2 linked regions of the Actinomadura rubteroloni genome follow. The protein of the gene in region 2 interacts with the protein of the main gene of each other region in a pairwise test. Links are inferred from orthologs where the notes say so. Each region holds a gene or a part of one and is shown on either strand. Other genes may lie near its edges.

The links. Proteins that work in one complex are often made in the same cells at the same time.
Region 1: the proteins of BTM25_RS19940 (region 2) and rlmB interact in binary tests that used the Escherichia coli proteins (3 or more experiments, as listed by UniProt). The link is inferred for Actinomadura rubteroloni from one-to-one orthologs.

What each region holds. Positions count from the first base shown.
Region 1 is NZ_MTBP01000001.1:45,387-48,255, forward strand. It holds rlmB (23S rRNA (guanosine(2251)-2'-O)-methyltransferase RlmB), read right to left. Parts: upstream 1,963-2,869; coding sequence 1,039-1,962; downstream 1-1,038. Other genes in the region: BTM25_RS00215 (zinc-dependent alcohol dehydrogenase), read right to left, coding at 1-46; BTM25_RS00220 (HAD family hydrolase), read right to left, coding at 103-771; BTM25_RS00225 (hypothetical protein), read right to left, coding at 801-998; BTM25_RS00235 (Clp protease N-terminal domain-containing protein), read right to left, coding at 2,050-2,610; cysS (cysteine--tRNA ligase), read right to left, coding at 2,686-2,869. UniProt on the Escherichia coli protein: Specifically methylates the ribose of guanosine 2251 in 23S rRNA.
Region 2 is NZ_MTBP01000002.1:1,833,583-1,838,444, forward strand. Bases 1,972-4,862 are described here. They hold BTM25_RS19940 (NAD(P)H-hydrate dehydratase), read right to left. Parts: upstream 4,208-4,862; coding sequence 2,735-4,207; downstream 1,972-2,734. Other genes in these bases: alr (alanine racemase), read right to left, coding at 1,972-2,677; BTM25_RS19945 (holo-ACP synthase), read right to left, coding at 4,211-4,582; BTM25_RS19950 (helix-turn-helix domain-containing protein), read left to right, coding at 4,749-4,862. In the rest of the region: tRNA (adenosine(37)-N6)-threonylcarbamoyltransferase complex ATPase subunit type 1 TsaE, read right to left, coding at 1-455; BTM25_RS19930 (alpha/beta fold hydrolase), read right to left, coding at 457-1,554; more of alr, read right to left, coding at 1,547-1,971. UniProt on the Escherichia coli protein: Bifunctional enzyme that catalyzes the epimerization of the S- and R-forms of NAD(P)HX and the dehydration of the S-form of NAD(P)HX at the expense of ADP, which is converted to AMP.

The DNA of each region.
Region 1 (2,869 bases), on a different replicon or contig from region 2:
CCTCCACGCGCACGTCGCGCTTGCCCTGCCAGGTCAGCGCCTTCATCAGCGGTTCCTCCCGGAAGATCGGCGGAACCCCGCGCCTACCCCCCGAACGCCGCGCTAAGCGATGGTCCGGTGCAGGACGCTCGCGTCGAACTCCCGCAGCAGCTCCGCCGGATCGGCGTAGACGGCGACGGCGCCCTCGTCCATCAGCTCGGCGCGGGACGTCCCGCCCGACAGGACGCCGACGCACGGCACGCCCGCCCGGACGCAGGCCCGCACGTCCCACACGGCGTCGCCGACGAACACGGCCTGCTCCGCACCGACGTCGGCCGTCTTCAGCGCGACCTCGACCAGGTCGGGCGCGGGCTTGCTCTCCTCGACGTCGGCGGACGAGGCGATGGCGTCGATCGCGTCGTCGGCGTCCAGGGCCCGCCGCAGCGCGCCCATCTCGGTGGCCGACGCCGAACTGGCCAGCACCACGCGGCTGCCCTGGCTCGCGCAGCGCCGCAGCAGCGCGCCCGCGTCGGCGAACGCCTCCAGACGGTCCCAGTACTGGGCGTAGAGGGCGGAGTGGCCCGAGCGCATCGCGTCGTCGGCCGAACGGTCCCGGTCGGCGGGCAGGACGGCGTCGAGCAGCTTGTCCGACCCCATCCCGACCGCCCGGTGGACGGACGCCATCGGCACCGTGTGCCCGTGCTGCCGGAAGGCCTGCCACCAGCTCACCGCGTGCAGGTAGTTGGTGTCGACCAGCGTGCCGTCCACGTCGAAGATCACTGCGTCCTTCACGCGGGACCGCCTACCCGCCGTGGCGCGGATCAGTCGACGAAGAAGAACAGTGACAGCGCGACCAGGTGCGACACGATCACCAGGATCAGCGAGATCCAGAAGATGTTCTTGGCGATCGGGTGGTCGAAGTACGCGCTCTTGCTCGGGGCCTGGGCGGCGGCCTGTGCCTCCACCTGGTTCTCCAGCTCGTCCAGCGACGGCAGGAACGACGGGCGGCGCAATGCCATCTCGGGTGCCCCCTTCTGCTCGTTCCCAGCGTACGCGCGGTCAGGACGACCGCAGCCGCGAGGCCTCGTACAGCGCGATCCCCGCCGCGACGCCCGCGTTCAGGGACTCGGCCGCGCCCGGCATCGGGATCGTGACCAGCAGGTCGCACGTCTCGGCGACCAGGCGTCCGATGCCCTTGCCCTCCGAGCCCACGACCAGCACGAACGGCCCGTCGGCGACCTCGATCTCCCCGACCGGGACGGTGCCCGCCGCGTCCAGCCCGGCCACGAAGCACCCGGCCTTCTGGTACGCCTTGAGCTGCCGCGCGAGGTTCGTCGTCTGCGCGACGGGGATCGCCGCGAGCGTGCCCGCCGACGCCTTCCACGCGCCCGCCGTCACCCCGGCCGCGCGCCGCTCGGGCACCACGACGCCGCTCGCGCCGAACGCCGCCGCCGACCGGACGATCGCGCCGAGGTTGCGCGGGTCGGTGATGCCGTCCACCGCGACGATCAGCGGCGCGGTGCCGCGCAGCAGGTCCTCGGCGTGCGCGTACCGGTACGGCCGGACCTGGAGCGCGAGGCCCTGGTGGACGGCCCCGTCGGTCAGCCGGTCCAGTTCGGCGCGGCCGATCTCCATCAGCGGGATCCGCCGGTCCGCCGCGATCTGGATCGCCTCGCGGACGCGGTCGTCCCGGCCCTCCGACACGTACAGCGCGCTGCCCGGGACGCCCGCGCGCAGTGCCTCGACCACCGGGTTGCGGCCGGTGACCAGCTCCGGCGTCTCGCCGTTGGCCCGCCGCGCGCCCGCCGGACGGCTCTTGCGGACCTGGTCGCGGTCGCCGGGACGGGCCGCGGGCGCGGTCGGCCCGGCCGTCGGCGTGCCGGTGCGCTTGGCGCTCTTGACGGCGCGGGCGCGCTGCCGCTTGGCGTGCCAGTGCCGGTCCTCGGCCTTGGGGGTCGGTCCCTTGCCCTTGCGCTTGGCCATGTCTGTCCCTCGGATGTGGTTGCGGGTGGCGGACGCCCGCACGGGTTCGGGGGCGGACCTTCCGATTTTACGCGGCGCGCGGAGGCGTCACGTCCGGTCCATGCGGGCCACGACGCTCGCCAGGAGCGTCTCGATGCTCTCCAGCCGCCGCTCGATGGCGTCCAGGCGGCGGGCGGTGGACGGCCGCGCGCCCGGCAGGAACGGCTCGGCGCGCGGCCCGCCGCACCGCTCCAGCAGGTCCGCGCGCAGGGCGGCCGGGTCGGCGCCGAGGCCGGTCAGGACGGCGACGCCGCGTCCGGCGCCCTCCCGGAGCACGCCGAGCAGGACGTGCCCGGTGTCGATCGACTCGGCGTCCAGCCGCCGCGCCTCCCGCAGCGCCAGCTCCAGCGCCGCCTTCGCGCGCGGGGTGAACGGGATCTCGCCGGCCGTCCCGCCGTCCGCGCGGGCCGTCAGCTCGGCGACGCGGGCGCGGGCGGCGTCGGCCGTCACGCCCGCGTCCGCCAGCGCCGCAGCGGCCGGATCGTCGGCGGCACCGAGCAGGCCCAGCAGCAGGTGCTCGGTGCCGACATGGTCGTGCCGCAGCCGCCGCGCCTCGTCCCGCGCCGCCGCGATCGCCGCGCGGGCGCGGCCGGTGAACCGCTCGAACACGTCGCACCGCCTCGGGGTAGGGGGAGTCCCGGTCTCCGACCGTACTCGTCCCCGGACCCGTTCCCGCCCGGTTCGTCAGGAACGCTTCAGCTCCCAGCGCGGCCCGTGCGCGGTGTCCTCGATGAGGATCCCGGCCTCGGCGAGGCTGTCGCGGATCCCGTCGGCGGCGACGTAGTCCTTGCGCGCCCGCGCGGCCTGCCGCTGGTCGAGCGCGACGCGGATCAGGGCGTCCACGACGGGGCGCAGGTCGTTCTCGGCG
Region 2 (4,862 bases):
CCGGCCCAGCGCTCCCCCACGCCGGTCAGCCGGACGACGCGTTCCTCGTCCGTCCCGGCGGGCCCGCGCGCGATCGTCACCTCCAGCCGGTCGTCGGCGAGACCTTCGGCGAGCCCCTCGCCCCACTCCACGACCGTGACGGCGTCGGCGAGGGACGCGTCGAGGTCCAGGTCGTCCAGCTCCGCGACGCCGCCGAGGCGGTAGGCGTCGGCGTGGACGAGCGCGGGACCGTCCCCGAGCGACGGATGCACCCGGGCGATCACGAACGTCGGCGACGTGATCGGCCCCCGCACGTTCAGCCCCTCGCCGATCCCCTGGGTGAGGGTCGTCTTGCCCGCGCCGAGGTCGCCGGTGAGGACGAGCAGGTCGCCCGCCCGCAGCAGCCCGGCCAGCCGGATCCCGAGCGCCCGCATGTCGGCGGCGGTCGGGACCGCCAGCGCCTCCGTCACGTCCATCTCACGCACTCCGCTCCTTCGGCTCGGCGAGCAGGCGCTCGGCCAGCCGCCGCACCGCCCCGGTCACCGCGCCCGGGAACTCCAGCGGCAGCACGTGCCCGGCCTCCTCGATCTCGATCAGCTCCGCGTCCAGCGCCGCCGCGACCGCCCGGCCGTGCGCGGCGGGGGTGAACCGGTCCGCCCCGGCGACGAGCACGACCGCCGGACGTCCGGCGACGACGGGCAGCGCCGCCGTCTTGTCGTGGTCCATCAGCGTCGGGTAGAACTCGGCGATCACGTCGATCGGCGTGCGGCGGATCATCTGCTCCACGAAGTCCACCACGGACGGGCTGACGTACCGGTCCGCGAAGGCCATCTTCCGCGTGACGAAGAACGCCAGGTCGGCGCCCGCGCCGCGCACCCGGTCCACGAGGTCGGCGCGGCGGCCGAGGCCGCGCAGCGTGCCCGGGGTGATCGGACGCAGCAGCTTCGCGAGCACCAGCGGCAGCCCGAGCGTCATCTCCTTCAGGTCCCCCGCCGACGTGTTGACCAGCACGACGCCCGCGACCTGCTCGGCGAACAGCGCGGGATGCGCGGCGGCCAGCGCCATGATCGTCATCGTGCCCATCGAGTGCCCGACGAGCAGTACCCGGCCGCCGGACGGGACGGTCGCGGCGAGCACGGCCGCCAGGTCCTCGCCGGTCTGGTCGATCGTGGCCGACAGCGGGTCCGCGCGGCCGGACCGGCCGTGGCTGCGCTGGTCCCAGTAGACGAACCGGACGCCGTCGCCGAGCTGGCGCGGCAGGTCCCGGCGCTGGTAGTGCCAGGTGTGCAGGTTCAGGCAGTAGCCGTGGCAGAAGACGATCGTGAGCGGCGCGTCGTCGGGGCCCTCGACCTCGACGTGCAGCGGCAGCCCGTCCGGCGCGAGCACCGGCACCGGCGTGCCGCGCCGCAGGCCGAACTCCTCCTCGGCGTCGGGGTCGGGGCGCAGCCGCACCCGGCCGACCGCGATCCGCCGCAGCCCGACCGCCGCGCCGATCCCGGCGGCGCCGGCGCCCGCGACCGCACCGGCCACGCCCAGTCTCCGGCGGCGGCTCCCCGCCGCGCGCTTGCTAGCCATCGGTCCCTCCGACGTAGACACGGGGCACCCGGAACCCGACGCGGGTGACGATCTCGTACGAGATGGTGCCGAGCGCGTCCGCCCAGTCCTGCGCGGTCGGCTCGCCCCGGTCGCCGGGTCCGAACAGGACCACCTCGTCGCCCGCCTCCAGGACATCGTCCCCGAGGTCGATGACGAACTGGTCCATGCACACGCGTCCGGCGATGCGGCGGCGGCGCCCGGCGGCGAGGACTTCCAGCAGGTTGGAGCCGTGCCGGGGCACGCCGTCGCCGTATCCGGCCGGGACGACCGCGAGAGTCGTCTCACGCTCGGTCACGAAAGTGTGGCCGTAGGACACGCCTGAGCCCGCCGGGACGCGCTTCACCAACGCGGCGTCGGCCGTCAGCGTCATCGCGGGCCGCAGCCCGAACCCGCCGCGCTCGGGGATCGGCGACAGTCCGTAGATCGCGATGCCCGGCCGGACGACGTCGAACCGCGCCTCGGGCAGCGTCAGCGTCGCCGCCGAGTTCGCCAGATGCCGCACCAGCCGCCGCCCGGCCGCCTTCTCGGCGTGCCCGGCCATGTCGGTGAACGCGGTGAGCTGCCGGGCGATCGACGGGTGCCCCGGCTCGTCCGCGCAGGCGAAGTGCGACATCACGCCGACGACCTCGACCGTCCCCGCCGCCTCGGCCGCGAGCACCGCGTCGACCAGCGCGGGCCAGCCGTCCGGGCCGGTGCCGCCGCGCGTCATGCCCGTGTCGGCCTTGAGGTGGACGCGGGCGGGACGGCCCGCGCGCGGCGCTGCGGCGGCCAGTTCGTCCAGCATCCACGCGGCGCCGACGACGAGGTCCACGTCCGCCGCGACGGCCTCGGCGTACGGCTCGCCCGGCACGCTCAGCCCGACCAGCACCGGCACGCCCGTGACCCCGGCCGAGCGCAGCGCGAGCGCCTCGGCGACCCTCGCGACGCCCAGCCAGGTCGCGCCGCCCGCCAGCGCCGCCCGCGCCACCGGGACCAGGCCGTGCCCGTACGCCTCGGCCTTGACCATCGCCATCACCTCGGCGCCCGCCGCGCGCTCGCGCAGCAGCGCCACGTTGCCGCGGACGGCGCCGAGGTCCACACGCGCCTGTGCAGGACTGCTCATGGTCCCCAGTGTGCCGTCCGAACGGCCATGTCAAGACATGTAGGGGTTACCTCGACGTCAGTCCAGGGTGCGGAACGCGTCCGGGATGGCCCGCAGCACGTCCTCCGCGCTGATCGGCGCCTCCCGGCCCTCCCGCCCGGACGCCAGCCGCGCCGCGAGCCCGTGCAGGTACGCGCCCGCCGCCGCGGCCTCCAGCGCCGCCATCCCGCCCGCCAGCAGCGCGCCGACCAGGCCGGACAGGACGTCGCCCGTCCCGGCGGTCGCCAGCCACGCCGTCCCGGTCGGGTTGACGCGGACGGGCCGGTCCAGCTCGGCGACCAGCGTCGTCGACCCCTTGAGCAGCACGGTCGCGCCGAGTTCCACGGCGGCGCGGCGGGCGTGCTCCAGCCGCCGCGCCTCGATCGCGTCGCGGTCGACCCGCAGCAGCCTTGCCAGCTCGCCCGCGTGCGGGGTCAGGACGGTCGGCACGTCGCGGCACAGCAGCGCGCGGCGCAGCGCGTCCGAGCGGGACACCGCGTTGAGGCCGTCGGCGTCCACGAGCACCGGGACGTCGGACGCCAGCACCGCCCCCACCAGCGCCTCGGCCCGCTCCCCGCCGCCGAGGCCCGGCCCGACGACCCACGCCTGGACGCGGCCGATCTCCGCCAGCACGTCCGGCCCCGGCTCGACCACGCGCGTCACCGTCTCCGGCCAGCGCTGCCGCACCAGCTCGACGGCGTGCGCGTCGGAGGCGAACCGCACCATGCCCGCGCCGCCGCGCACCGCGGCGCCCGCCGCGAGCACCGCCGCGCCCGGGAACGTTCCGCTGCCCGCGATGACGCCGACGACGCCGCGCCGGTACTTGTCGGACTCGGGTCCCGGCTCGGGCGGCCGGACGTCGTCGGGCCGCGCCGCCACCACGTCCGGGTCGGGCAGGTCGGCGCCGAGCCCGATGTCGACCAGCTCCACGACGCCGCAGTGCGCCGCGCCCGGGTCGATGATCAGGCCGGGCTTGTGGGTGCCGAACGTGACGGTCACGTCCGCGTGGACGGCCGTGCCCGCGACCGCGCCGGTGCTGGCGTCCACGCCGCTCGGGACGTCGCACGCCACGAGCGTCGCGGGCGCCGCCGACGCGCGCCGGGCCAGCGTCGCGTGCGGCTCGCGCAGCCCGCCGGACCCGCCGATGCCGGTCAGCCCGTCGATGACCAGGTCGGCGGTGTCGATCTCGCCGGTCGCGTCGGGGGGCAGGAGCCGTCCGCCCGCCGCGCGCAGCGCCGCCGCGCCGCCCTCGTGAACGGACGTCCCCGCGCGCAGCGCCACGACCCGTGCCCCGCGCCGCGCCAGCAGCGCGCCCGCGTAGAGGGTGTCGCCGCCGTTGGCGCCGCCGCCGACGAGCAGCACCACCCGCGCGCCGTACACGCGCGGCAGCAGCCGGGCGCAGACCGCCGCGAGCCCCGCCGCCGCACGCGCCATCAGCGTGCCGTCGGGCAGCCGCGCCATCAGGGCCTGCTCCGCCGCGCGGACCTTGTCCACCTCGTGCGCGTACCGCATGGCCTACCCCGCTCCCTGTGGATTCCGCGCCTCGGCGATCACGACCGCCGTGGCGATGCCGCCGTCGTGGCTGAGCGAGACGTGCCAGTCCGTCACGCCGCGTTCGGCCGCCGCCGCCGCGACCGTCCCGGTGACGTGCAGGACGGGCCGTCCGCCCGGCTCCCTGCGGATCTCGGCGTCGGTCCAGCGCAGCCCGCCGGGCGCGCCGAGGGCCTTGGCGAGCGCCTCCTTCGCGGCGAACCTGGCGGCCAGCGACCGGGCTGGCAGCACGCGCTCGTCCGCGGTGAACAGGCGCGCGAGCAGGCCGGGCGTCCGCCGCAGGGACGCCTCGAACCGCGCGATGTCCGCCACGTCGATGCCCACTCCCACGATCACATACCCAGGGTGCCACGATGATCACGTCCGTCACGGGGTTACTCGGGCGTCACGGTCACCGAGACCGTTCCCGGACGGTCCCGGACGCGCACTGGCCGCGTCCCTGCCAGTGCGCTACCGTCGATTTGCCCTGCAAGTTTCACCGCGCCCCCAGAGATCGGCAGCGATGAGTTCGTCCCGCGGTCCCACCGTCCGCCAGCGGCGGCTCGGCATCGAGCTGCGGCGCCTGCGGGAGGGGCGCTCGCTCACCGGGGACGAGGTCGCCGTCCGGCTGTCGTGG